Regions from separate parts of the Sphingobacterium sp. DR205 genome, predicted to be linked through region 1. Evidence: riboswitches for the same ligand, from Rfam matches in the RefSeq annotation. Region 1 holds a riboswitch; each other region holds the start of a gene.
The links. Region 1 has a riboswitch for thiamine pyrophosphate ahead of G6053_RS02400 (TonB-dependent receptor). Riboswitches for the same ligand answer to the same signal wherever they lie in the genome.
Positions count from the first base shown of each region.

Region 2: it holds a riboswitch for thiamine pyrophosphate, as region 1 does, so the genes downstream of both, pnuC (nicotinamide riboside transporter PnuC) here and G6053_RS02400 (TonB-dependent receptor) in region 1, are expected to answer to the same signal.
Region 3: it holds a riboswitch for thiamine pyrophosphate, as region 1 does, so the genes downstream of both, thiS (sulfur carrier protein ThiS) here and G6053_RS02400 (TonB-dependent receptor) in region 1, are expected to answer to the same signal.

Region 1 covers NZ_CP049333.1:583,774-591,717, forward strand. The annotation lists gene ggt (gamma-glutamyltransferase) at 1-547, opposite strand, end outside; gene G6053_RS02390 (nucleotide pyrophosphohydrolase) at 615-941, opposite strand; gene dtd (D-aminoacyl-tRNA deacylase) at 960-1,418, opposite strand; gene G6053_RS02400 (TonB-dependent receptor) at 1,555-3,990, opposite strand; TPP riboswitch at 4,045-4,170, opposite strand; gene G6053_RS02405 (amidohydrolase family protein) at 4,403-5,578, shown strand; gene G6053_RS02410 (acylphosphatase) at 5,616-5,897, shown strand; gene G6053_RS02415 (polysaccharide biosynthesis C-terminal domain-containing protein) at 5,904-7,406, shown strand; gene dusB (tRNA dihydrouridine synthase DusB) at 7,459-7,944, opposite strand, start outside.
Region 2 covers NZ_CP049333.1:4,572,681-4,580,624, reverse strand. The annotation lists gene G6053_RS19940 (neutral zinc metallopeptidase) at 1-450, shown strand, start outside; gene G6053_RS19935 (acyl transferase) at 545-1,525, opposite strand; gene fabG (3-oxoacyl-[acyl-carrier-protein] reductase) at 1,664-2,407, opposite strand; gene G6053_RS19925 (malate:quinone oxidoreductase) at 2,723-4,222, shown strand; TPP riboswitch at 4,234-4,376, shown strand; gene pnuC (nicotinamide riboside transporter PnuC) at 4,436-5,056, shown strand; gene G6053_RS19915 (acyl-CoA dehydrogenase) at 5,031-6,125, shown strand; tRNA gene G6053_RS19910 (tRNA-Arg) at 6,253-6,324, opposite strand; gene xerD (site-specific tyrosine recombinase XerD) at 6,652-7,554, opposite strand; gene G6053_RS19900 (M16 family metallopeptidase) at 7,781-7,944, shown strand, end outside.
Region 3 covers NZ_CP049333.1:2,634,422-2,642,365, reverse strand. The annotation lists gene G6053_RS11150 (CDP-alcohol phosphatidyltransferase family protein) at 1-233, shown strand, start outside; gene G6053_RS11145 (phosphatidate cytidylyltransferase) at 236-946, shown strand; gene G6053_RS11140 (phosphatidate cytidylyltransferase) at 958-1,629, shown strand; gene G6053_RS11135 (alpha-L-rhamnosidase) at 1,714-4,353, opposite strand; TPP riboswitch at 4,585-4,680, shown strand; gene thiS (sulfur carrier protein ThiS) at 4,742-4,948, shown strand; gene thiC (phosphomethylpyrimidine synthase ThiC) at 4,995-6,809, shown strand; gene G6053_RS11120 (thiamine phosphate synthase) at 6,806-7,417, shown strand; gene thiE (thiamine phosphate synthase) at 7,369-7,944, shown strand, end outside.

The sequences.
Region 1 (7,944 bases):
GATCTTCAAACTCGCGTGCTTGCCTTTCGCTGATCTTGAAACCTTTCCGCGCAAGTTCTATCGCGGGCAAGAGTAATTCTTTCCAGTCCAGCTTCCCATATTTTTGATGTGCTTCCCACATTCCGGCAACAGAACCGGGCACACCGGATGCCAGCTGACTGTATAAGCTCAAATCGGGAATAACATTCTTTTGTGCATCCAGATACATATCCCGGTGCGCCTTTTTGGGAGCAGTTTCCCGGAAGTCCAGGGCATCGTATTGACCTTGACTATTGCGGTATAGCATAAATCCACCACCACCGATATTGCCTGCATTGGGATAGACAACAGCAAGAGCAAACTGTACGGCGACAGCAGCATCAACTGCATTTCCGCCCTTTTTCAGAATCATTACTCCGACTTCGGAGGCCAGGGGGTGGGCAGTGACCACAGCAGCCTTGTTGAATGTGGCAGGGCTGGTCCTATGTGAACCAAACTGCCTGTGGGTACTGGAACACGAAGCGAATAGTAAACTTCCTACTAGCGAATAAATAAATAGTTTATTCATAATATCTGCTCTAAAATTGTGCTTAAGATTAATATTAAACCTTGGATACCGATGGAACACAAAGGTGTTATTTTAATTTTTCATTGTTTTTATGACGGTCTGCATCCCGAATGGATTTCTTTTGAAGGTTCTTTTCCAGTGCATCGGTCAGGTCTATACCCGTTTGATTTGCAAGACACATTAAGACAAACAATACATCTGCCATCTCATCAGCCAGATTAACCTCTTTATCTGATTTTTTGAAAGACTGTTCGCCGTACTGTCTGGCCATGATCCGGGCGACTTCGCCAACTTCTTCCATGAGCATGGCTGTATTTGTCAGCTCATTGAAATAGCGTATCCCCGTTGTATTGATCCATTTATCAATTACTTCCTGTGCTTCTTTGATTGTCATTTTTTCGGATTAAGTAGTTTAAAAATTGTCCTTATCTTTTGTATCCATAATGATGGTAACGGGACCATCGTTCAATAGATTGATTTTCATGTCAGCCCCAAATAAGCCGAGCTGAACAGGTTGATCGATCAGTTGGGAAAGCAATTTGGCCATTTCTTCATAAAGCGGTTTGGCGGTATTAGGTTTGGCTGCCCGAATAAACGAAGGCCGATTTCCCTTTTTTGTCTGAGCGAATAAGGTGAACTGGGAAATCAGTAAGATATTACCGCCGATATCCTGAATGGATTTATTCATTAGTCCCTGCTCGTCTTCAAAAATCCGTAGGTTAACGAACTTTTGTCCCAGCCATTTTAAGTCTTCAATTGTATCGGCTTCTTCTATTCCCAATAGGATCACCAGACCTTTTTGAATCTGCCCGGTGATCTGGTCGTCCACTGTACAGGAAGCATGTTTTACCCGTTGTATTACTGCACGCATAATAAAAAGTATAAAACCAAAGTTAAAAATTCCCATCGTCAAACACGATCCAATCTAACATTTATTGCTGCCAAAATAAAAAGTCTCCTTCTCTATTGAAGAGAAGGAGACTTTTATATAGCCGGGATCCTAATTGTTAAAATTTGATATTCAGGCCTAACATAAAATTTGTAGGTGCCTGTGGGAAGTAGAAATTGTAATATTTTCTGGTATCGTCTTCCATCCAGCCAAAGGTATAGCCGTTAGTTTCGTACTTTTCATTCAGTAAGTTATTTACCTGTAAACTTAGGTTAATGTCTTTTATACCTAAAGCCGTAAAATTATAATTCGCCAGCAGATTATTAACAAAGGATGAAGAGATGCTTCTTTCTTTCGCTGAGGAGTTATCGAGATATTGCCGTCCTACATATTTTGACAACAATGAAAATGTGAGCGGTTCAATAGGGCTATAGGAAAAGTTGCTGGAGATAATTGTATTTGGAGACAGGGCAATATCTGTCTTTGGATAGGAGATCCTAAGGTCGCCAATGACTTCTTCAAAGTTCTTGATCTTATTTTGGCTGAAAGCAGCGGTAGCCTTCCAGTTCAATTGCTTACTGATGTTCCAGGCTCCGTCAAATTCCAGTCCGATTCGATAGCTGTCTTTTACATTTTGTCGGATAGGAGCACCGGTATCACTGATCTCGCCTGTTGGAATCAACTGGTCTTTATAAAACATCCCGTATCCATTTAATCCAATATTGAATTTGGTATTGGTGAATCTATACCCAATTTCAATGTCCTGCATTTTTTCTGGCGTTGGATCCGGAAGTTTGCTGTTTTTCTCTATGAAATCTTTTCGGACGGGTTCCTTTTGCGCGAAAGCGTAGGAAGCATATATATTTGCATGATCATTTAACAGATAGGTTGCTCCGGCTTTGGGATTTAGAAAATTGAATTTTGGGTGGTAATTATAGTTTTTGACCTTATCATCGTCCCCATACATGTGATAGTCTACATTTCTGTACTGGACGTCGGCCATTAAGATCCATTTATCCAATTTGTAATCTACCTTTAGGAAGTTGCTGAAGTCATTTTTCTGCGATTTTCCGAAGTAATATTTGTCGTCTATAAATCCGTTGGAAGCGTACTGTGCCCAGATTACTTCACCGTAATGTTTTCCTCGATATTGGTTGTATGCACCACCCCATATAATTTCGAGCTGATCATTGGGTTTGTAGTTCAGCGCATAGGTCATCCCATAAAAATAATTATCTAACCATCTTCTGCGGACTAGATCTGTTTTTTTTATGGTATCACTACCGAGGATGACATCAGGCAAACCATATTTACTTAATTTATCACCGGGTCTCATCTCCTCATAATACCCATAGCCTCTTGTATAATGTAGTGCGGTATTCAGTGTGAGCTTGTCATTGAGGATATTGGTATAGTGAATCTGGTGATGCTTCTGCGTATAGTTGTCCGTTTGGTTTTTATAGGTATATAGGTTATAGTTTCTTCCTGCATTCATAAATCGGTCTTTTTCTGCGCCGGATACGCCGAGACCATTATCTGCGTAATCGTCCATGCGAGATCTATCACCCGTGATCAAAGGTTCCGGGACGCCGTTCCAGGCTTGGTAGGTCTTTTCCTTTCCCCAGAATACGATTCCTTTTAAGGTGTGTTTTTTGCCATAATAACCTCCATCGATATAGAAGGACTGTAGGTCTGAGGCACCTCTTTCGATATAACCATTACTGCTGATCCTGGATAAGCGGGCATTGAAAGCAAACTTGTCATCGATCAAACCGGTTCCGAGTTTTACTGTATTTTTCCAGGTATTATAAGACCCGAATGAATTATTGAGCTCGGCATAAGGTTTCTCTGCTAATGTATTTGATTGAATATTCAGGGAAGCTCCGAAGGATCCGGCCCCGTTGGTAGATGTTCCGATTCCCCGCTGTACCTGGATGCTTTCTGTGGATGAGGCGAAGTCAGGGAGGTTGACAAAGAATGACCCCATGCTTTCGGCATCATTTAATGGAATACCATTAAGGGTTACATTGATCCGCTGGTTGTCAGATCCACGGATCGTCATGTTTGTATATCCTATGCCGGCTCCTGCATCGGAGTTTACCTGAACAGAAGGTGTTTGATTCAAGAGATAGGGGATGTCCTGTCCCAGATTATTCTTAGAAATCTCTTCTTTTGAGATGTTCCTGAATGTGGTAGGTGCATTCTTTTTAGCTCTGGTGGATACCACAAGAACCTCTTCGGTACGAATTGTTTTTGGATCGAGCTGAACGGTCAATTCCATATCCCGTTGGAGGTTTAGGTTTTGAGTCCAGGTTTGATATCCGACAAACGAGACCTGAATGGCATGTTTTCCATCTGCGATATTATATAATTTGATCAGGCCATCTCTGTCAGATTTGGTTGTAAATGAAGTCTGTCCGTCTATGGATACCGATGCATTCTGTAGCGGCCTTTGTGTATCCTTATCTACGGTTTTAATCGTCAAATTGTGCTGGGCAACAGCAATTTGGCTTAAAGAAGTAGCTAAAACGCTACAAATCAAAAATTTGATCATGTTGATGTATTTTGTTTAAGTTAAACAAATCATGGCAAGGGGTCACCATGACCGTTTTATTTAACTAACCTCTCCCTCCGCCAGCATTACCTGGATCAGGTGCACAGAACTTAATCTGTTGGGTATGATCTCAGCCTTTATTTGTGTTTCTGACAAAACAAGGCACCCCTAATCGACGTTGCGAATATATAAATTAAAATCGGAATGATATATAAAGATGGTGTTTTTTACAAAAAGTAGACTTTTTGTAAAATATGTAATAATTTCCTTTTGGTTTAAAATTTTACGTTTAGGCTTGTTTTTGGTGTTTGTTGTTCTTTTTAGGTACCTTGGTATAGAATTTTCTACTGTTAGTATGTATTCATATTCGGTCAAAAATTTTTAGTTATTAATTTGAGAGTGAGGAGATAAAATGTTAAAGTATTTAAGCGCAAATTATATTCTACCGATTACCTCAATGCCTATAAAAGATGGTATTGTAGCGGTAGACGAGGAGGGGGTAATTCAAGGCATCTATGACCCTACTTCATTCACACAGACTGATAAAGTCAAAATCGAGCGGTATGAGGGAGTAATTATTCCGGGTTTTATCAATGCCCATTGCCATCTTGAATTGTCACATATGAAAGGCGTGGTCGCTAAAGGTACCGGTCTTCCCAATTTCCTTAGCCAAGTCATGACTTCACGTAGTGCATCTATGAAGAAAATGGATGATGCGATGTCGAAAGCGGATAAAGAGATGTATGAAAATGGGATCGTAGTGGTGGGAGACCATGCAAATACGGACAATTCTTCTAAACTGAAGGAAGATTCAAAAATACTTTATCATACCTTTGTGGAGGTCATTGGGGTTGAACCTGAAGAAGCTGATTTTAAACTTAAAGAAGCCAAGTCTTTAACACAAGAATTTAGAAATGGCCATGTGTCTATTACGCCACATGCACCTTATTCCTGTTCGAAAGTTCTTTTTAAGAAATTTAAAAAATCGGTGCCTGAGACTAATATCATTAGTATTCATAATCAGGAGAGTGACGAAGAGAATAAATTGTTTAGATACAAAACAGGTGAATTTCTGGATTTCTATAAGAGTATCGGAAAGAATGCGGATTCTATTAAAGCGCAAGCCCGAAACTCCATCCAGTCTTACTTACCTTACTTGCCTTATCCGAATAAGTTGTTGTTGGTCCATAATACCTATACTTCATTAAAAGATCTGGATTTTGTAGAACGAATGGACCGGGATGTTGTATGGTGCCTGTGCCCAAAAGCAAATTTATATATTGAAGGGAACCTTCCTAAGGTTCAAAACTTTATAAATGCGGGACAACGGTTAGTGATTGGTACGGATAGCCTAGCGTCGAATGATACACTTTCGGTATTGGAAGAACTGAAGGTATTGCATGAACATTTCGAAGATTTGGATTTCTTGCAAACAATCCAATGGGCAACAATCAACGGAGCTGTTGCATTGAATATTGAGGATGAATATGGATCTTTGGAAATCGGCAAAAAACCGGGGATTGTCCTGCTTGAGGGTATGGAAAACTTGCGTTTAACAGATAAAGTTAAAGTCAAACGTTTAGCGTAGTATTTAATTCCACAAAAACTTCTGTACTTTTGCTCTTATGAAACATTTGAATATTTCAATAAGAGGTAAAGTACAAGGAGTCTTTTTTCGATTGACGGCCAAAGCTGTTGCGGATCAGGTCGGCGTGAAAGGCTTTGTGCTCAATCAAAAGGATGGGTCTGTCTACATGGAGGCCGAGGGGGACGATTTTGCCCTTGATTCATTGTTGGACTTCTGCCAGGAAGGTCCAGAGGATGCAAATGTTGAAGCTGTTGAGGTTACGGAAGGCGAACTGAAAGGCTTTTCTAATTTTGAAGTGATTAAAAGAGTTCAATCCTAAAGCCCAGTGTCGACAATTAAGAAATTTCTCAGCGATACCGTTATTTATGGTGTGACTACTATCGTTTCAAGAATGATAGGTTTCCTGATGACCCCACTCTATCTCCGTAAATTTAAGGATGCAGCGGTCTATGGAATTTATTCTAATTTTTATGCATGGATGTCCATGCTGAATGCTATTCTAGCATTTGGAATGGAAACAACTTATTTCCGGTATTTACAGAAAGTTGAACCACAGAATAAGAATAAAGTTTACAATAATAGTTTCTTTATTACTTTATTTACCTCAGGAGTATTATTGTTGTCTGTATTTGTTTTCACAAGACCTATCGCTTCATGGTTTGCGGATGGGGGTGACGTGGATCTATATGAACAGTACATTAAGTATTTTGCTTTTATCCTTGTTGCGGATGCGCTGGCTGTTGTCCCGTTTACAAAGCTACGGGCAGAAGGCAGACCTTATAAATACAGTGCATTGAAATTTGTTAATATCGGTATTACCGTGATTTCAAATCTATTTTTTATTTTGTTCTTGCCGGATTGGGTACATAAGTATACATTTTGGGCGGATTTTGCTGGCACATGGTTCAAAGAGGGTTGGATCGGTTATGTCTTTATCTCCAATCTTTTCGCAAGTATCGTCACGTTAATCCTATTACTCCCTGAATTGTTAACTTTCCGATTTAGTCTAGATAGAAAATTAATGAATGAAATGTTAAAGTATAGCTTCCCAATTCTAGTCGCCAATATTTCATTTATTATTAACGAGAATCTAGACAAAATGTTCTTTCTGAAATTGATACCTGGAAAGGCGGGGAAAGATGAGTTGGGTATATATGGCGCGGTTGCTAAATTGTCTGTATTCCTAAGCTTATTTGTGACAGCTTTTAGATTAGGGGCCGAGCCATTCTTCTTTTCATATTCAAAAAACCAGAACGCATCGAAAACCTACGCCCTAATCATGGAGTATTTTGTTATCCTTATGGTTATCGCAATGGTCGGCTTGACAGTGAATTTGGATTGGCTGAAGTATTTTATTGAAGGTAATGAAAAAGAGGTCGCAACATACTGGACTGGACTTAAAATTGTCCCCATTCTTTTATTTAATTATGTGCTACTTGGAATATATATGAATCTATCGATTTGGTATAAATTGACTGATCATACACGTTATGCTATTTACATTTCGGGAATAGGGGCGCTAATTACAATTATGCTCAATGTGTGGCTTATCCCAACTTATTCCTATGTTGGGGCTGTTTTATCAACAACAGTAGTATATCTAGTCATGATCGCTTTTTCACTTTACTGGGGCCAGAAGTATTACCCCATACCCTATAAGATGATCAAGATCGCTGTCTATCTCGGAGCAGGGCTGTTGATTTCGTGGTTGAGCTTTCAAGTTTTCCATAGTAATATTTGGATAGGAAACGCTATGTTATTGCTGCTGCTCGGTGTTACTTTTTTCCTTGAAAAGAATGCGCTGATGAAATTAATACGAAGAAGATAATTTCATATTAAAACAAAGGCGGTAACTGTTAGGTTATCGCCTTTGTTATTTTTTAGATGAATTCAGGCATGAACGAATGTTCAATCTCATCAAGAACTTCAAGTATATCTGCTTGATTTTGAAGACTAACAAGTTTCATCCTATATTCTTTGAAATTCGGAATTCCTTTAAAATAATTTGCGTAATGTCTCCGCATTTCAAAGATCCCTAATTTATCACCTTTCCATTCAATGGATTTGTTTAAGTGTGTTCTGCAAACCTCAACGCGTTCGGCAATTGTAGGCCCCTCCAAGCGCTCGCCTGTATGGAAGAAATGCTTGATTTCTCTAAAGATCCAAGGGTAACCAATAGCCGCACGGCCGATCATAATGCCATCCACTTCGTATTCCTGTCTCCAGGCCGCTGCTTTTTCGACTGAATCCACATCACCGTTACCAAAAATTGGAATCTGAATGCGCGGATTGCGTTTGATGTCACGGATCATAGACCAATCAGCCTGACCTTTGTACAATTGCGCACGGGTACGGCCATGTATCGC
Region 2 (7,944 bases), 3.3 Mb from region 1:
CTGACTTTTAACCGTGAACTTTCTGATAAGTTCGGGGCGAAGGGCGAATTTGCCATGGCTTATGTGATTGCGCATGAAGTAGGGCATCATATTCAGCAACTGGTGGGATTGTTACCTAAAACGAATCAAGCCCGGGGTAAACTCAGTGAGAGTGAAAATAACAAGATATCGGTTATGACAGAACTTCAAGCCGATTTCTATGCCGGCGTGTGGGCACATTATCTCAATGAATATACGGATATAAAAATAGATTATAACGATATTATGGATGGGATGAAAGCGGCAGAGGCAGTAGGTGATGATAAGATACAGACAGCCGCACAGGGGTATGCCGTGCCAGAGTCTTTTACCCATGGAACCTCAGCACAACGTATGGCCTGGTTTAAGAAAGGATATGACTCTGGCGATATGCGTGCTGGAAATACATTTGAAGATCCAAGCCTGAGATAATAAAGAACAGGTTGCCGGATAGTTGTATCTATAAATAAGAGAAGCATTATATTGAACTGCACCCTACAAGTTGGACAAAACTTGTAGGGTGTTTTTATTGAACTAATAAATTGCAGCCCCGAATATCGCTTTGGTCAAAGCGGCCCAATATCTCAAATGAGCCATCTTGATACACTTTTCCTAAATCCTGCGTTGCAATAAATGAGCAGGAATACCGATTGGCCAGGTCGATGACATTAATGCCGCCTGTGCTATCGGAGGAGATTAAACTCAGTGGATCATTTGTATCACGTATTAGTACTTTCATCCATTTAGGTAAGTGGAAAATTCCCTGACCCGAAGAGTAGCCCTGTGACAGCAATTCGGTCATGCCATATTCTGAGTGGATCCCACTGACCTTGAAGGCATCTTCGAGGAGCTGGTGGATCTCCTGTTTGACCATCTCTTTACGTTTACCTTTCATTCCGCCAGTTTCCATGATAATGAGCTCCGGAAAGTCAAAGGCATATTGCTCAATAAAATCAAGCAGGGCATAGGTAACGCCGAAAAGGATGGTTTTGGTTCCGTTATCTTTTAATTGGACAAGTGTATCATATAGTTCCTGATGATTGTAGAGGAAATAGTTGCTCTGCACTTGTTTACTTTGTTTCATCAAGTCATCGATCATATAGATCAAGGAGGAACCACTTCTTTCCAGATAGGACGGCAGCAGGGCTAAAATAGCGATATCTGTAGTTGGTCCGTAAAAATCTTCAAATATACGGCGAAAAGTACGCTCATAGATGGATACATCAGCAACAAGATGCTTAGAAGTGACCATGCCCGTTGTCCCTGAACTTGAAAATACAATTTGAGGGGTCATTCCGGCAGCCAGTACTTTTTGTGTTTTAAAAAATTCGATTGGGAGGAAGGGGATGTCCGTATAATGCTGGACTTGATTTTTTTCTTTGCCTATTAGCGAAACATAGTCGCGGTAGACCTGACAATGCTGCAGCTGGAAGTGATAAGTTTCTAAACAATGTTGATTAAAATCGTCTTCCGTTTGAATTTCAAGAAAATCCGTCCAATTCGTCATAGCATTTAAATTTGTTGGACAAAATTAGCTAAAATTTAGAAATATTGAGTAGCGAAGCCGGAGCCGGCAGTAGGAATAACATAAAAGCGCTTGCTGCTGAATTTCAGCAGCAGGCGCTTTTATGTCGAAAGCTATATGTTACAGCATACCACCGTCAACAGGAAGAACCTGTCCAGTGACATATGCGGATAAATCAGATGCAAGGTATAGACATGCATTGGCAACATCTTCTGGCGATCCGGCGCGTTTCAATGGAATTCCAGCTTCCCATGTTGCGATCACTTTAGGGTCTAATATATCTGTCATTTCCGTACGGATAAATCCTGGAGCAACCACGTTCGCGCGAATATTGCGAGAACCTAATTCTTTCGCAATGGATTTGGTGAATCCTATAATACCTGCTTTGGAAGCGGCATAATTTGATTGACCAGCATTTCCCTGAACGCCAACAACGGAAGACATATTGATGAAAGAGCCTTTACGGTTTTTCATCATTATTTTTGAGGCCGCTTTTGTTACATTAAATACGGATTTCAAGTTAACGTTCAATACATCGTCCCAGTTTTCTTCTGTCATACGCATCAGCAGACCATCCTTTGTGATGCCGGCATTATTGACTACGATATCCAGGCTTCCGAAATCTGCAACGATCGCATTGACCAGTTGTTCTGCTTCTTCAAATTTTGAAGCATCAGAACGGTAGCCGATTACTTTTGTTCCGTAGGCTTGAAGCTCTTTTTCCAGCGCTTGTCCCTTTTCTACAGACGAAAGGTAAGTGAAAGCGACATTGGCACCGTGTTGTGCAAACACTTCGGCAATTTTTCTTCCAATTCCTTTTGATGCTCCAGTTACCAAAGCAATTTTTCCTTCAAGTAGTTTCATATAAGAGTGTAATGTTATTCGTTGATGTTTTTGCAAAAATGTTAAAACTATATTATAACACAAAATCTTTCGATAAATAAGGATTTAAAACGCGCCAAGTGTTGGTGTGATTTGCGGCTATTCATGGCCGGCAGAATAGGCGATATCATGTGTATGGTGTGCGGAAACCAGAAAAGTGGAATTTTGCCAACACTTAGGATTATTTTAATAAATCAATGGTATTTTTGAATAAGTGTTCCTAAAAAGTACAGTTTTTTGACAAAAGACTTGGGCGTTTACCAAAAACTATATTAAATTTGCATCAATCACAAAAACATGAGCAAAAAATCAAATAAAGAAGTTGACGTTGTTCTAATCGGCGCCGGTATTATGAGTGCTACTTTGGGTACGCTAATCAATGAATTAAGCCCAGACGTTAATATTGAAATTCTTGAGCGTTTGGATGTTGTGGCGGCTGAGAGCTCTGACGCTTGGAATAATGCTGGCACAGGCCACTCGGCCTTGTGCGAATTGAATTATACACCGGAACAAAAAGATGGTTCGGTAAAAGTTGATAAAGCTGTTAAAATTGCGGAGCAATTTGAAGTATCGAAGCAGTTTTGGTCGTACCTGGTTGATAAAGGCATTATTGCCCAACCGGAGAATTTTATCCGCAGCATTCCACACATGAGTGCGGTTTTTGGTGAAAAAGATGTGAAATTCCTGAAGACAAGATGGGAGACGATGAATACCCAAACTTTGTTCAAGGGCATGGAATATACCGAAGATGCAGAACTCTTGAAATCATGGATTCCTTTGATGATGGAAGGACGGGATGCAAGCGAGAAAATTGCTGCTACCAAGATGGATTTAGGTACTGACGTGAATTTCGGTTCATTAACACGTGATTTGATTAACAACCTGGCAAACAAAGAGAATATTTCAATTTCCTTAAACCACGAAGTTGTTGATATCGATCGTGAAGACGATGGACGTTGGGAAATCGAAGTGAAAGATCTGAAAACAGGGGTGAAGAGAGAGCTAAAAGCGAAGTTTGTTTTTATCGGTGCTGGAGGCCACTCCTTGTTATTGCTGGAGAAATCTGGTATTCCAGAAGCAAAAGGTTACGGTGGATTCCCTGTAGGAGGACAATGGTTGAGATGCGTAAACGAAGAAATTATCAATACGCACCATGCTAAAGTATATGGTAAAGCATCTGTCGGTGCGCCACCGATGTCTGTACCGCACTTAGATACCCGTTATATCGATGGTAAACAAGCCTTACTTTTCGGTCCATACGCTGGTTTCTCAACCAAATTTTTGAAACAGGGTTCTTATTTTGATTTGCCGGCATCAATCAAATTATCCAATATCCGTCCGATGTTATCCGCAGGACTTGATAATTTGCCATTGACCAAGTATCTCATTACAGAGGTTATGAAATCTCCTAAAGATAAATTGGAGTCGCTGAAACAATTTATGCCAACCGCTAAATTAGAAGATTGGGTTATTGAAAAAGCTGGCCAGCGTGTACAGGTGATTAAAAAGGATGAGAAAAAAGGAGGGATTTTAGAGTTTGGTACTGAAGTGGTATCGAGTGCAGATGGTTCTATCGCTGCCTTATTGGGCGCGTCGCCGGGTGCATCTACTTCGGTGGCGATCATGATCAGTCTCTTGAAGAAATGTTTCCCTGAGCGTGCTAAATCAGATGAATACCGCAAAAAACTGCGCGAGATGATTCCTTCACACGGTAAGTCATTAAATGATGATGCTGAGCTTTGTCGTGAAACTCGTATCCGTACGCATAAAGCATTGAAATTAATTGCTATAGATTAATTTCAATAAACAATATACTTATGGGGTGCTCGGAAATGACAATGTCATCCGGGCTGAGATTATACCCAATAAAAGCGATTGTACGGCCTTGTACAATCGCTTTTATATACCTGATCCGGGTAATGCTGGCGTAGGGATTTTAATTTCAATAAAAACATCCGTTTTTCCGCTCATAAGTTTATTATGTAATTACACAAAATAATAAACAATTGAATGACTTCTGAGACAATTTTCGAAGCTTTTATTAAACAAATACAACAAGCCTCCATAGCCGAATGGCTGGGGGTCTGTTTTGGTATCTTGCAGGTTTGGTTTTCACGACAGAATAAATCGGTCAATTACTTCTTTGGGATTATTGGTATCATCATCTCGGTATATGTTTTATTCCATGCAAAATTATATGCCGAAATACTGTTGCACCTGTATTATCTTGTCATGAGCGTTTATGGCTGGATCTACTGGAAATATAGCAGTGATATTATTGTGCCGATCAGTCGTAGTACAACCCGAGATTGGCAGATTGTTGGTTTTATCTGTGTGGCAGGTTTTCTATCGTTCTATTTTGGTCTGGTGCATTTAACTGATTCGGATGTTCCGGTATGGGACTCCTTTGTTTCCTGCACAGCCTGGGCGGGGATGTGGCTGCTGGCGAAACGTAAACTTGAAAATTGGATTTTGCTTAACATCAGTAACCTGATGGCGATTCCTTTGCTTATGCACAAGGGTTTATTCCTGTATGCTGCTTTAACCTTATTTTTATTTGTGATGGCTTTTAGTGGCTATTTTAATTGGCGGAGAATATTAAGTGATGAAAAAAAATATGCAACTGACTGATGCAGCTATCGCTGTTCTAAAAGATCAGCAACGTAAAGGAATTCAGCAAAAGAGTTTGTCTGATGAGCAGCTTGAGCTAATATACCGGAACAAGTGGTTTAAAATCTGGGTACCACAATCTTTGGATGGCTTGGGGTTGGATTTGGTCAGCGGGCTTTCCTTGTTGAAGGAGCTGGCCTACCAGGATGGCGGATTGGCGTGGACAGTAACTTTATGTGCCGGCGCGAATCTTTTTGTTGGCTTTATTGATCCAGCGGTCGGGCAGGATATTTTCAACTCAAAAACGGTATGTTTTGGCGGCAGTGGGCAGGTTGCTGGTGTCGCTGAACGTGAGGGTGAATCTTATCGTCTGAAAGGGCTTTGGAAATATGCTACCGGTGCTCCCCACTTGACACACTTTACATTGAACGCCTATATTCAGGAGGATGGAAGGCCGCTATTGGATGAGGGTGGAAATCCACTTGTAAAATCTTTCTTTGTGGCGCGTGAATTTGTATTGATTCATTATGATTGGGATACATTTGGCCTGGAGGCGACAGCATCGCATTCCTTTTCGCTGGACAGTATACGGGTGGATGAGAATCAGTCATTTTTTATCGATGCGTCAAAAAGTACACGGACTGAGCTGCTCTATCAATACCCTTTTGTGCCGTTTGCCGAGTTGACCTTACTGGTAAACTTTATGGGGATGTATCATCGGTTTTTGGATTTGATCGAGAAGTTATTTGTATTGAAGTCCAATCAGGGGAAATGGGAGCAAATGGAAAGTAAAGCTGCTTTTCGGAAATTGGATGAAATGCAGCAGGACTATACAGCTAGGGAAAATAGTATCATGGAGCTTGCTGTTCGATCTTGGGATAATCTCAAGGATGAAGCTGATAATAACGCGTTATATGAGCGTATAGCGATAGAAAGTAGAGACTTTGTGGAAACTATTCTGTCCAATGTCATTAAACTCTATCCCCATACGGGGATTTCGGGCGCAGCCACTGACAATGAAATCAATATTTTGTTTCGGAATATATTTACGGCATCTCAGCATAAATTGCTGCAAAAAGAGTTTTTGTAAGCTTGATAGGGGGGTAGGTAGCAACTACAACCTGATAAAAAATGAAGATTGTTGCGTACATTTTTCATTTATGTTAACACTAAAAAAGACGATCAATTGATCGTCTTTTTTAGTGTTAAATAGGATGTGTTCCCGGCGGGGGTCGAACCCACATCGTCAGAACCGGAATCTGAAATTCTATCCATTGAACTACGGGAACGTGTCGCAAAGATATACTATTTTCCAGATCTTACAAATAATCTTTGCGATAAAATTTAAACTTTTGAACGGGGGATTTCAGGAGCATGGCCATCCTAGTTTTAGTCGCCCAGCTTTTATAATTTATGCCATTCCGGTTTTCTGGCCTAACTTTTTGTCTATTAGTAACATGTATTCAAGATTGTGTTTAAGCTGTGCTGCACTGTTTACTCGGATGCTTTACACAGACTGCAAATTCCAATGGGTTTAGGTCAGCAAAAAAATATCATTGCATGTGGCTCAACAAACATTTTAAACTTACCTATTGATTTGCCCAACCGATAACAGATTAAGATCTGGGATGGTATTGTGTGATGATGGAATGGAGGTAATCCCGATCAATATGTGTATATATTTCAGTTGTTGTAATACTTTCATGCCCCAGCATATCTTGTACAGCCCTTAAATCAGCACCGCCTTCAACGAGGTGAGAGGCAAAGCTATGTCTAAATGTATGGGGGCTAATCGTCTTTTGCAATCCAATTTTTTGAGCAAGCTCCTTAATGATCAGAAAGATCATCACCCTGGATAAAGCCGAACCTCTTCTGTTCAGAAATACAATGTCCTCATTCCCATCTTTGATTTTAATATGTGGTCTAACGGAATCTAAATAGAGCCTTAAATGTTTGATCGCCTGCTGACCGATGGGAATCAGCCGTTCTTTACTGCCTTTGCCTTCCACTTTGATAAATTCTACATCGAGAAACAAATTGGATATCTTGAGGTTGACGAGTTCGGATACCCGCAGTCCACAGCCATATAATACTTCAATAATTGTTTTGTTGCGCTCACCCTCAGGGCTAGATAGATCTATGGCTGCAATTAATTGGTCAATCTCATGAATGCTCAATACACTCGGCAGTTTTCTGCTCAGCCGTGGTGCCTGCAGCAGTTCTGTCGGGTTGTTGTCCAGTTCATGTTCGATAATCAAAAAACTAAAAAATGTTTTTAGTCCGGATATCAGGCGCGATTGCGTGAACGGCGATATGTTAAATTCCTGCAACCACTGTAGAAAATGCTGAATATCTTTGCGGGCAACCTGATTTAAACCGAGGTTATTGTCCTCACAATAGATCTGGAATTTAGAAACATCGTTCAGGTAAGCGTCTATCGAGTTGATGCTTAAACCCCGCTCGAACTTTAGAAATTGTTCGAATTCTTTTTTAATGACCTGCCAGTTGCTGAAATCCATTTGCAACAAAATTACAATTAACTATTGTTCTTTTCGAAAGATATTCTGTATTTTTAAGCGTATTTTTTACAAAACATGAGCAATAGCAATGAGAAGCTCCATCCCATAAGGGATATTAAAAGTATTTTATCCGTATTTTACTATCTATCGGGAGAATTGGTCTCCAATCCCGTTTACCTTAATACAAACAATTAGCAAAAAATAACTAAAAAAGAGATTTTTTTGTATGAAATTCATTAAACCACTCGCATTAGCCTTTTTACTACCCGCGACTTTCTATGGAGTAGAAGCAAAAATGCCAACCACCTTGAGGGCGGAAGCCAGAGCTATTCTGTCACAGGATAGTTTGGCCTTAAATCAAAAATTACCTTTCGACAATGAAGTTGTTAC
Region 3 (7,944 bases), 2.1 Mb from region 1:
GATTCCAACGGTTCCCCAGCTTTCATTTATGGTCTTATAAAATAACTGGCTACCTACAGGGCATATTTATCTTTAGCTACTTCGTACTAGGATTTCATGCAATCTATTTTCACCTGATGTTAATCGTGAGCTGTCTGGCTTATCTGGAGGAATTAATTCTAGTGATTACCTTACCAAAGCTGCATTCCAATTTGAAGAGCATATTCCTTATCCAACAACAAAAAGGAGGTTGACCATGTATCTGTTTATTGCGAATATATTGCTATTATTTTTTGGAATAGGTGCTTTAGTTACACTGTATCTCAATAAGGACAGTCAAGCTGATCGAGCCAAAGCGCGTTGGTTAAAACTCGGAGTTTATTTTCTGGTGCTAAGCTTGGTGTTCTCGTCCATTTATTTTGAACAAATAAAACTCCTGGCTATTTGCATTGGCATAGTCGGTATTTATGAAATTTTTAAAGCCCAATCATTTTCCAAACGACCCGTTTTTTTCTTCTATTTTATCTTATTTATTTACCTCATTATCCTATTGGCATTCGTTAAGTTCTGCTATCAGATACCAACAGAGCGTATTTGTTTCGTCTACTTTATAGTCGTCACCTTTGACGGGTTCAGCCAACTTAGTGGTCAATTGTTGGGAAAACGAAAACTTATCCCAAAGATTAGTCCCAACAAAACTTTTGAAGGTTTAATTGGAGGTTTGATATTGGCAGTATCGGCCAGTCTTTTCCTTTTTCATTACATCCCTTTTTCAATTGGATTAACAGTATGGACAGCAGCGCTCATTTGCATTTTTGCGCTCATTGGAGATCTCTTAGCTTCCTGGTACAAGCGCAGATGTCAAATTAAGGACTATAGTCGATTAATTCCGGGACATGGTGGAATATTGGATCGCTTCGATAGCTTTATGTTCTCCGGAGCAATGTATTGGTTAGTTTATTTATAAAAAATATGATCATGAAAAACGACTTATCAAATATGCTTCTATTGGCAATGCTATTTTTGCTTCTATTTGCCCTTTCTGAAATTTTATACCACCGCTTTAAGATTAGAGTTGAATTCACAAGAAAACTCGTACACATAGGTACGGGCATTATTTCACTGTTATTCCCTATTTTACTTGCAAGTCATTGGTCAGTATTATTTCTTTGCGGGGTATTTGCAGTGATTTTGGTCCTATCCCTAAAATTTAATTTATTGCGATCTATTCATGCTATTGACCGGAAATCTGCAGGTAGCCTAGCCTATCCAGCCGCAGTCTATCTTTGCTTTGTAACCCAGACCTATCTGGATGATCGTAACATTTTCTATTATCTCCCCTTGGCTACCTTAGCCATCTGTGATCCTATGGCCGCATTATCTGGCAAAAAGTGGCCGCTAGGGCCTTATATGGTTCTAGGCGCAAAAAAAACTGTGTTAGGATCGATTGCTTTCTTTATCAGTGCGATTGTTCTGACTTTTTTTATCTGGAAATACGCTCATGATTCGAGTCTCGACTTTCAGGAACTCACTATAATAACCACGGTTGCACTCATGGCTACATTCGCTGAAGCCCTGAGCAAAGATGGCTATGATAATTTAACCATTCCCCTAAGTACAATCGTAAGTTTATATATCTTACTTCCCTAAGCACGCCCCTTTTCTTCGTATCAAGTACCTATTATATTCGCCAATGGCCAAACAAGAGGCGGACCGAAAGCGGATCCAGGCCAATTATTTCAATTCCAAATTGAGGTTATGTTTCCCTGCCTCCAATTGGATTACTTTACCATTGCGGATATTTGCTGGCGGATAAAAGGTTGCGCTGGCATTTGCCGGTATCTCCACCTGATATTCGACCTTATTTCCGTTCGATTTCCAGCTGGACACAATGTTTCCGTAGGGCGAATTATAAGTAATAGAAGACTCCTTGAGCTCCTTCGGAAAAATGGGTTTTAATAGCACATGTTTAAAACCAGCCTGCGCCGGATCCGGCAGAATGCCGCCAATAGACTTAAAAAACCAGCCTCCGATTTCACCAAACATCATGTGGTTATCAGAGATATCCCGCGTGGCGTTCAGATCCCAGTTTTCGAGCAAGGTGGTCGCCCCATTGACAATCCACCATCCCCAGGAGGGATAGGTATCCTGTACCGCGACTTTATAGGCCGTTTCGTCATAGCCGTTATCCTTCAATGCATTCAGGAGTGCTTTCGCCCCCAGCACCCCAACATCCAGATGAAAATTGGTCTCTTCGACCTTGCTATTTAGGTTGGCAGCGACTTTGGCTTTCATCGCTTCTGGTACCACGCCCCAATATAAAGGTACACTTAGCTCGGTCTGTGTTCCCGTGCTGTAAATCCCCTTTTCAGTATCCAAAAATTTAGCGTTGATGGCATCTTTGATCTTTTGGCTTAATTGTTCATATTTCTGCTGGTCGGCTGTTTTTCCAAACATCTTTGCAGCGGAAGCCAGTATCGTTGCATCGACGTAAAAGTACACCGATGAGGTAAGTTCAAGATTAGACTGCGATTTGACCGGTACCCAATCCCCCCGACCGAAGGTAGTCAGTCCACTGGGACTGATTCCGTCCACGTAATCCACATAACGTTTGATATTGTCATAACATTCCGCCAATAAGCTTGCATCGCCGTAAAACAGATAGGTCTGCCATGGAATAATAGCAATGGTGCTTGTCCAGTCCAAGCCATTTGCCGTACCGTACCCCCAGCCCCCAGTGGGAATGATATCCGGCAACACACCGTTTTCCTGTTGCTCGTCCCAATGGTCGGCCATCCATTTCTCGTAAACCGTGATGCCATCAAAATTATAATAAGCTGTTTCAATGGCGAGGTGACCATCCCCTGTCCAGCCATTTTTCTCCCGCTGCGGACAGTCCGTGGGGTAGCCCATCAAATTGGATAAGTAGGCGTTATTGGTTGCTTCCCATAAGCCATTGATCAGGGCAGAGGAGGTTTTCAGCTGGCCAATTGGGCGCACATCGCTATGCATAAAATAAGCCGTAACAGCCGACTTGTCCAACACTACCGGTTCACTGCAGCTCACTTCGACATAGCGGAAACCTTTATAGCCAAATTTCGCCATAAATTCATCCTCCTTCCTACCGCTCAGCGTCAAAATATCAGTTTGAAAGGGCTCCAGTTCTTTATTCCCACGATAATAAACATCAATATTCGACTGGTCCAAGCGTCCATTTGCATGCAATCGTTCACCGTGTTTGATCCTGACCACAGTTCCGGCTTTCCCCTGCATCTTGATCTTTGTCAGGCCAGCCATATTCTGTCCCATATCAAAGACATAGGTACTGTCATTGATCTTTTTCATTGATTTCGGTTCATACGATCTGACCAGGCGTATGGGTACCGTCTGTTGTGAGACAATGTTTGTGGAGGGTGGGTTCCGATACCGAACAGTATGCCACTGCGTGTCGTCAAAGGTCGGCATATCCCATCCCGGCATCTCCAGACGGGCATCATAATGCTCGCCCGTATAGATATTGTTGTAGCGGATAGGTCCTGCAGCAGTTTTCCAGCTTTGATCCGAGCTTATAGTTTCCTCACTGCCATCCTGATAAACAATGCGCAGGTCCAAACAAAATGTCGGGCGGTCACGCCAGGGGGCTTTGTCAAAATCCCATACCGCCAGAGGCTGATGATTATACCAGCCATTTCCCAAGACAACGGCGAGGACATTGTCACCCTGCTGAAGTTGCCGGGTGACGTCTTCCACCACATATAAAGTACGTTTATCAAATCGGGTATACATCGGATCCAGCCTGTGATCGCCGATTTTTTCGCCATTTACCGATAGTTCATAAAGTCCCGCCACAGCAACGTAAGCACGAGCCGACTTGATCGGTTTGGCAGCTTTAAAAGTTCTTCTGAAATAAGGTGCAGGCTGTTCATGGATATTGTGGTTATCGCTAATCCATTTTCCCTTCCAGTGCTCCACTCCCATCATACCGGTTTCGAATGAAGCAATGGAAGACGTGCTTGGCCGTCCATTTTTATCCCAGACCAGGACTTTCCAAAAATACTTTGTCTGCGGTTTCAATGCCCGTCCCTTATAATGGATCAACATGTCGGAATTTAACTGCTTTCCACTATTCCAGCTACCGGCTTTATTCTTCACCAATGCCATTGAATCTGTGTCCACCATAATTTGATAAGCCAATTGCTTTGCGCCCTGTCGTTTATCAGCCAGTTGCCAGCTCAAACGGGGATTTGGCCTATCTACACCCAATGGATTTTGGAGATGCTCACAGCTAAGCGCAATGGGTACACATTCTTTTCGCTGCTGTGTATATAGGACTGTGCCCATGCACAGCATCGTCATCAGTAAAGTCTTCCGCATAGTTGGTTTATACATGTTGATTTCTTGCTTTTCCCACAATAGAATTGAATTTACATCCCGAACGATCATGGATGGATTCAGCAGAAAAACAAGAGGTGTTAAATTGTTTTAGTTGATCCAAAAACGAATATATTAATTATTTTCAACATAGTAAACTATACTGTCCTGTTGGGAAGTATTTAAAATTAATGACGATGTTTTGGATTTTTCATCAAAATAGTCCTATATTAGTTCCAACTTTAGGGGTGTCTGCATGTGCAGGCTGAGATTTTACCCTTATAACCTGATCCAGATCATACTGGCGTAGGGAAAAGTAAGCTTTCTTCCGGATACATTACTGTATCTTGTTGTGGCCATTCCTAAAGTTTTACCAAAAAAATAAAAAGGAATGGAACTTACAATCAATCATCACATCCGATTTTTCGACCCCGCGCCCAACTCTTTAGCCGATCTTTTACAGGTTGAGCTTTCCGGTAAAACACAAGGTGTCGCTGTAGCACTCAACAACCGGGTTATTCCCAAAGACGACTGGTCCAAAACCCACCTGCAATCCAGCGACCAGATCCTGCTTATTACCGCTACACAAGGCGGTTAACTCCCCATGGAACATATTCAAATCAATATACCTAATTCCCATGCACATGACATCAGAAAAAATCACACAGACCGCTTTTCCAAATTCCACCAAGGTTTTTGTCCCCGGAACACTTTATCCTATCCAAGTAGCCATGCGTCAAATTTCGTTGAGCCCTACCAAATTGAGCAATGGCCAGATCGAAGTAAATCCGCCCATTACCATATACGATACCTCAGGTCCCTACACAGACGGGACGCAGGAAATTGACATCCGCAAGGGGCTTCCCCGCCTTCGGGATCAATGGATCCTGGACCGCAAGGATGTGGAACAGCTGGAGGGCATCAGCTCGACTTACGGTCGGGAGCGTCTGGCGGATACAACACTGGACGAGCTTCGATTTGCCTACAGCCATAAACCCAAGGTTGCGGCGCAGGGAAAAAATGTGACACAATTGCATTATGCCAGAAAAGGTATCATTACGCCTGAGATGGAATATGTTGCCATTCGCGAAAACCAACGGATAGCACAGCTGGCTGATAGTACCCCCGGTATGGATCATCAGCATCCGGGCGAGAACTTTGGCGCCCGAACTGCCGGGAAATATATTACACCGGAGTTTGTCCGGGAGGAAATCGCTGCCGGCAGAGCAATTATTCCGAACAATATCAATCATCCTGAAAGCGAGCCGATGATTATCGGCCGTAATTTCCTGGTAAAAATCAATGCCAACATCGGCAATAGTGCGGTAAGCTCCAGCATCGAAGAAGAGGTTGAAAAGGCAGTCTGGGCCTGCCGCTGGGGCGCCGATACGATCATGGATCTGTCTACAGGGAAAAATATCCACGAAACCCGCGAATGGATTATCCGCAATTCACCTGTACCGATAGGCACTGTCCCGATCTATCAGGCGCTCGAAAAAGTGAAAGGGGTTGCCGAAGATCTCACCTGGGAAATATTTCGGGATACGCTGATTGAACAGGCTGAACAGGGTGTCTCTTATTTCACCATCCATGCCGGTGTCCTACTGCGCTACATTCATTTAACAGCAAAGCGCGTAACCGGTATCGTATCAAGAGGTGGATCCATTATGGCCAAATGGTGTCTTTTTCATCATCAGGAAAACTTTCTTTATACTCATTTTGAAGAGATCTGCCAGATCATGAAGCAGTATGATGTTGCTTTTTCGCTCGGTGATGGCTTGCGTCCGGGCGCCATTGCAGATGCCAATGACGCTGCCCAGTTTGCCGAACTCGAAACCCTGGGTGAGTTGACAAAGATCGCCTGGAAACATGATGTACAGGTGATGATCGAGGGGCCGGGCCACGTTCCTATGCAGCTGATCAAAGAGAATATGGAAAAGCAGCTGGAATGTTGTGACGAGGCGCCATTTTACACCTTAGGCCCCCTGACCACTGATATCGCACCGGGATATGACCACATCACTTCGGCTATTGGAGCAGCAATGATTGGCTGGTATGGCTGTGCCATGCTCTGTTATGTAACACCAAAAGAGCACCTTGGACTCCCCAACAAAAAAGATGTGAAAGATGGGGTCATTACCTACAAACTGGCTGCGCATGCTGCAGATCTGGCCAAAGGCCATCCTGGAGCACAGTATCGCGACAACGCCTTGAGTAAAGCGAGATTTGAATTCCGATGGGAGGATCAGTTCAACTTGTCGTTGGATCCCGACACTGCCCGTGAATACCACGACGAAACTTTACCTGCAGATGCTGCCAAAGTAGCCCATTTCTGCTCCATGTGCGGACCGAAATTCTGCTCCATGAAAATTACACAGGAAATCCGGGATACCGCCGCACAGGGCATGTTGGAAAAATCGCAGGAATTCATCGCCCAAGGAAAGGAAATCTACTTATGATCATTGCGTTGACAGCAGCGGAGGAAGTTACTTCGGAAATGGACATCATACATCATCTCTTTGAACAGGGACTCGATCTCCTACATCTGCGAAAATATCATTTCACAGATGAGCAGATGTACCGTTATGTGGCATCTATAGATGCCACATACCACGATCGATTGGTTCTCCACTCCCATCCGCAGCTGTCAGATACACTTCAAATCGGCAGAATTCACTTCAATGAACATCATCGGCAAAGCGGCCAGTTCGACCGGCATCACTTCGGGAACATCTGTTCGACTTCGGTCCACCATATCAGTCAGTTCAATGCCTTGGACACACGCTGGAATTATGCTTTTTTAAGTCCCTTATTTCCAAGCATCTCAAAAATAGGCTATGGCCGCGACAATGCCCTATTGGACCAGCTGCCACTACGGTCCAATTTTGATGTCCGCTTAATTGGCCTGGGAGGGATAACAGCCGCAAACGGCCTACTCCCCATCCAGGCAGGAGCAGACGGGATCGCCTTATTGGGCGCCCTATGGCAAGATCCTGACCCTATTCAACATTTTATCACATGCAAACAGCTATGCTCGAAAAACTACAATATATCTCCCAGGGACTGACTTTGGCAGACCAAAAGAATAACATCTTAAAAGCTTTGGATGCAGGTGCCACATGGATTCAGATTCGATGGAAACAAGCGGATGAATCTGCATTCTCGCTGCTTGCGCAGCAAGTGCTACAGGTTTGCCAGCACTTTGGAGCCAAATGTATCATCAATGATCATGTGCAACTAGCAAAGGAGCTGGATGTCGATGGTGTACACCTTGGCTTAACGGATTGCGGTATAGCTGAAGCTCGCCAGTTGCTGGGAGCAGCAAAGATTATTGGCGGGACAGCAAATAGCCTGGAAGATGTGCAACAGCGGATCGCTGAAAAATGTGATTACATCGGACTCGGCCCTTATAAACATACTTATACAAAACAAAAGCTCAGTCCGCTATTGGGTATTGCCGGATATGAACATATCATCCGGGAAATCCACCGGCAGGAGCTTACTCCTGTTCCGATCTTCGCTATCGGTGGGATCAGCAACCTTGAAGACATCCAACGCTTAACAGAGACAGGAGTTTATGGTGTAGCGGTATCA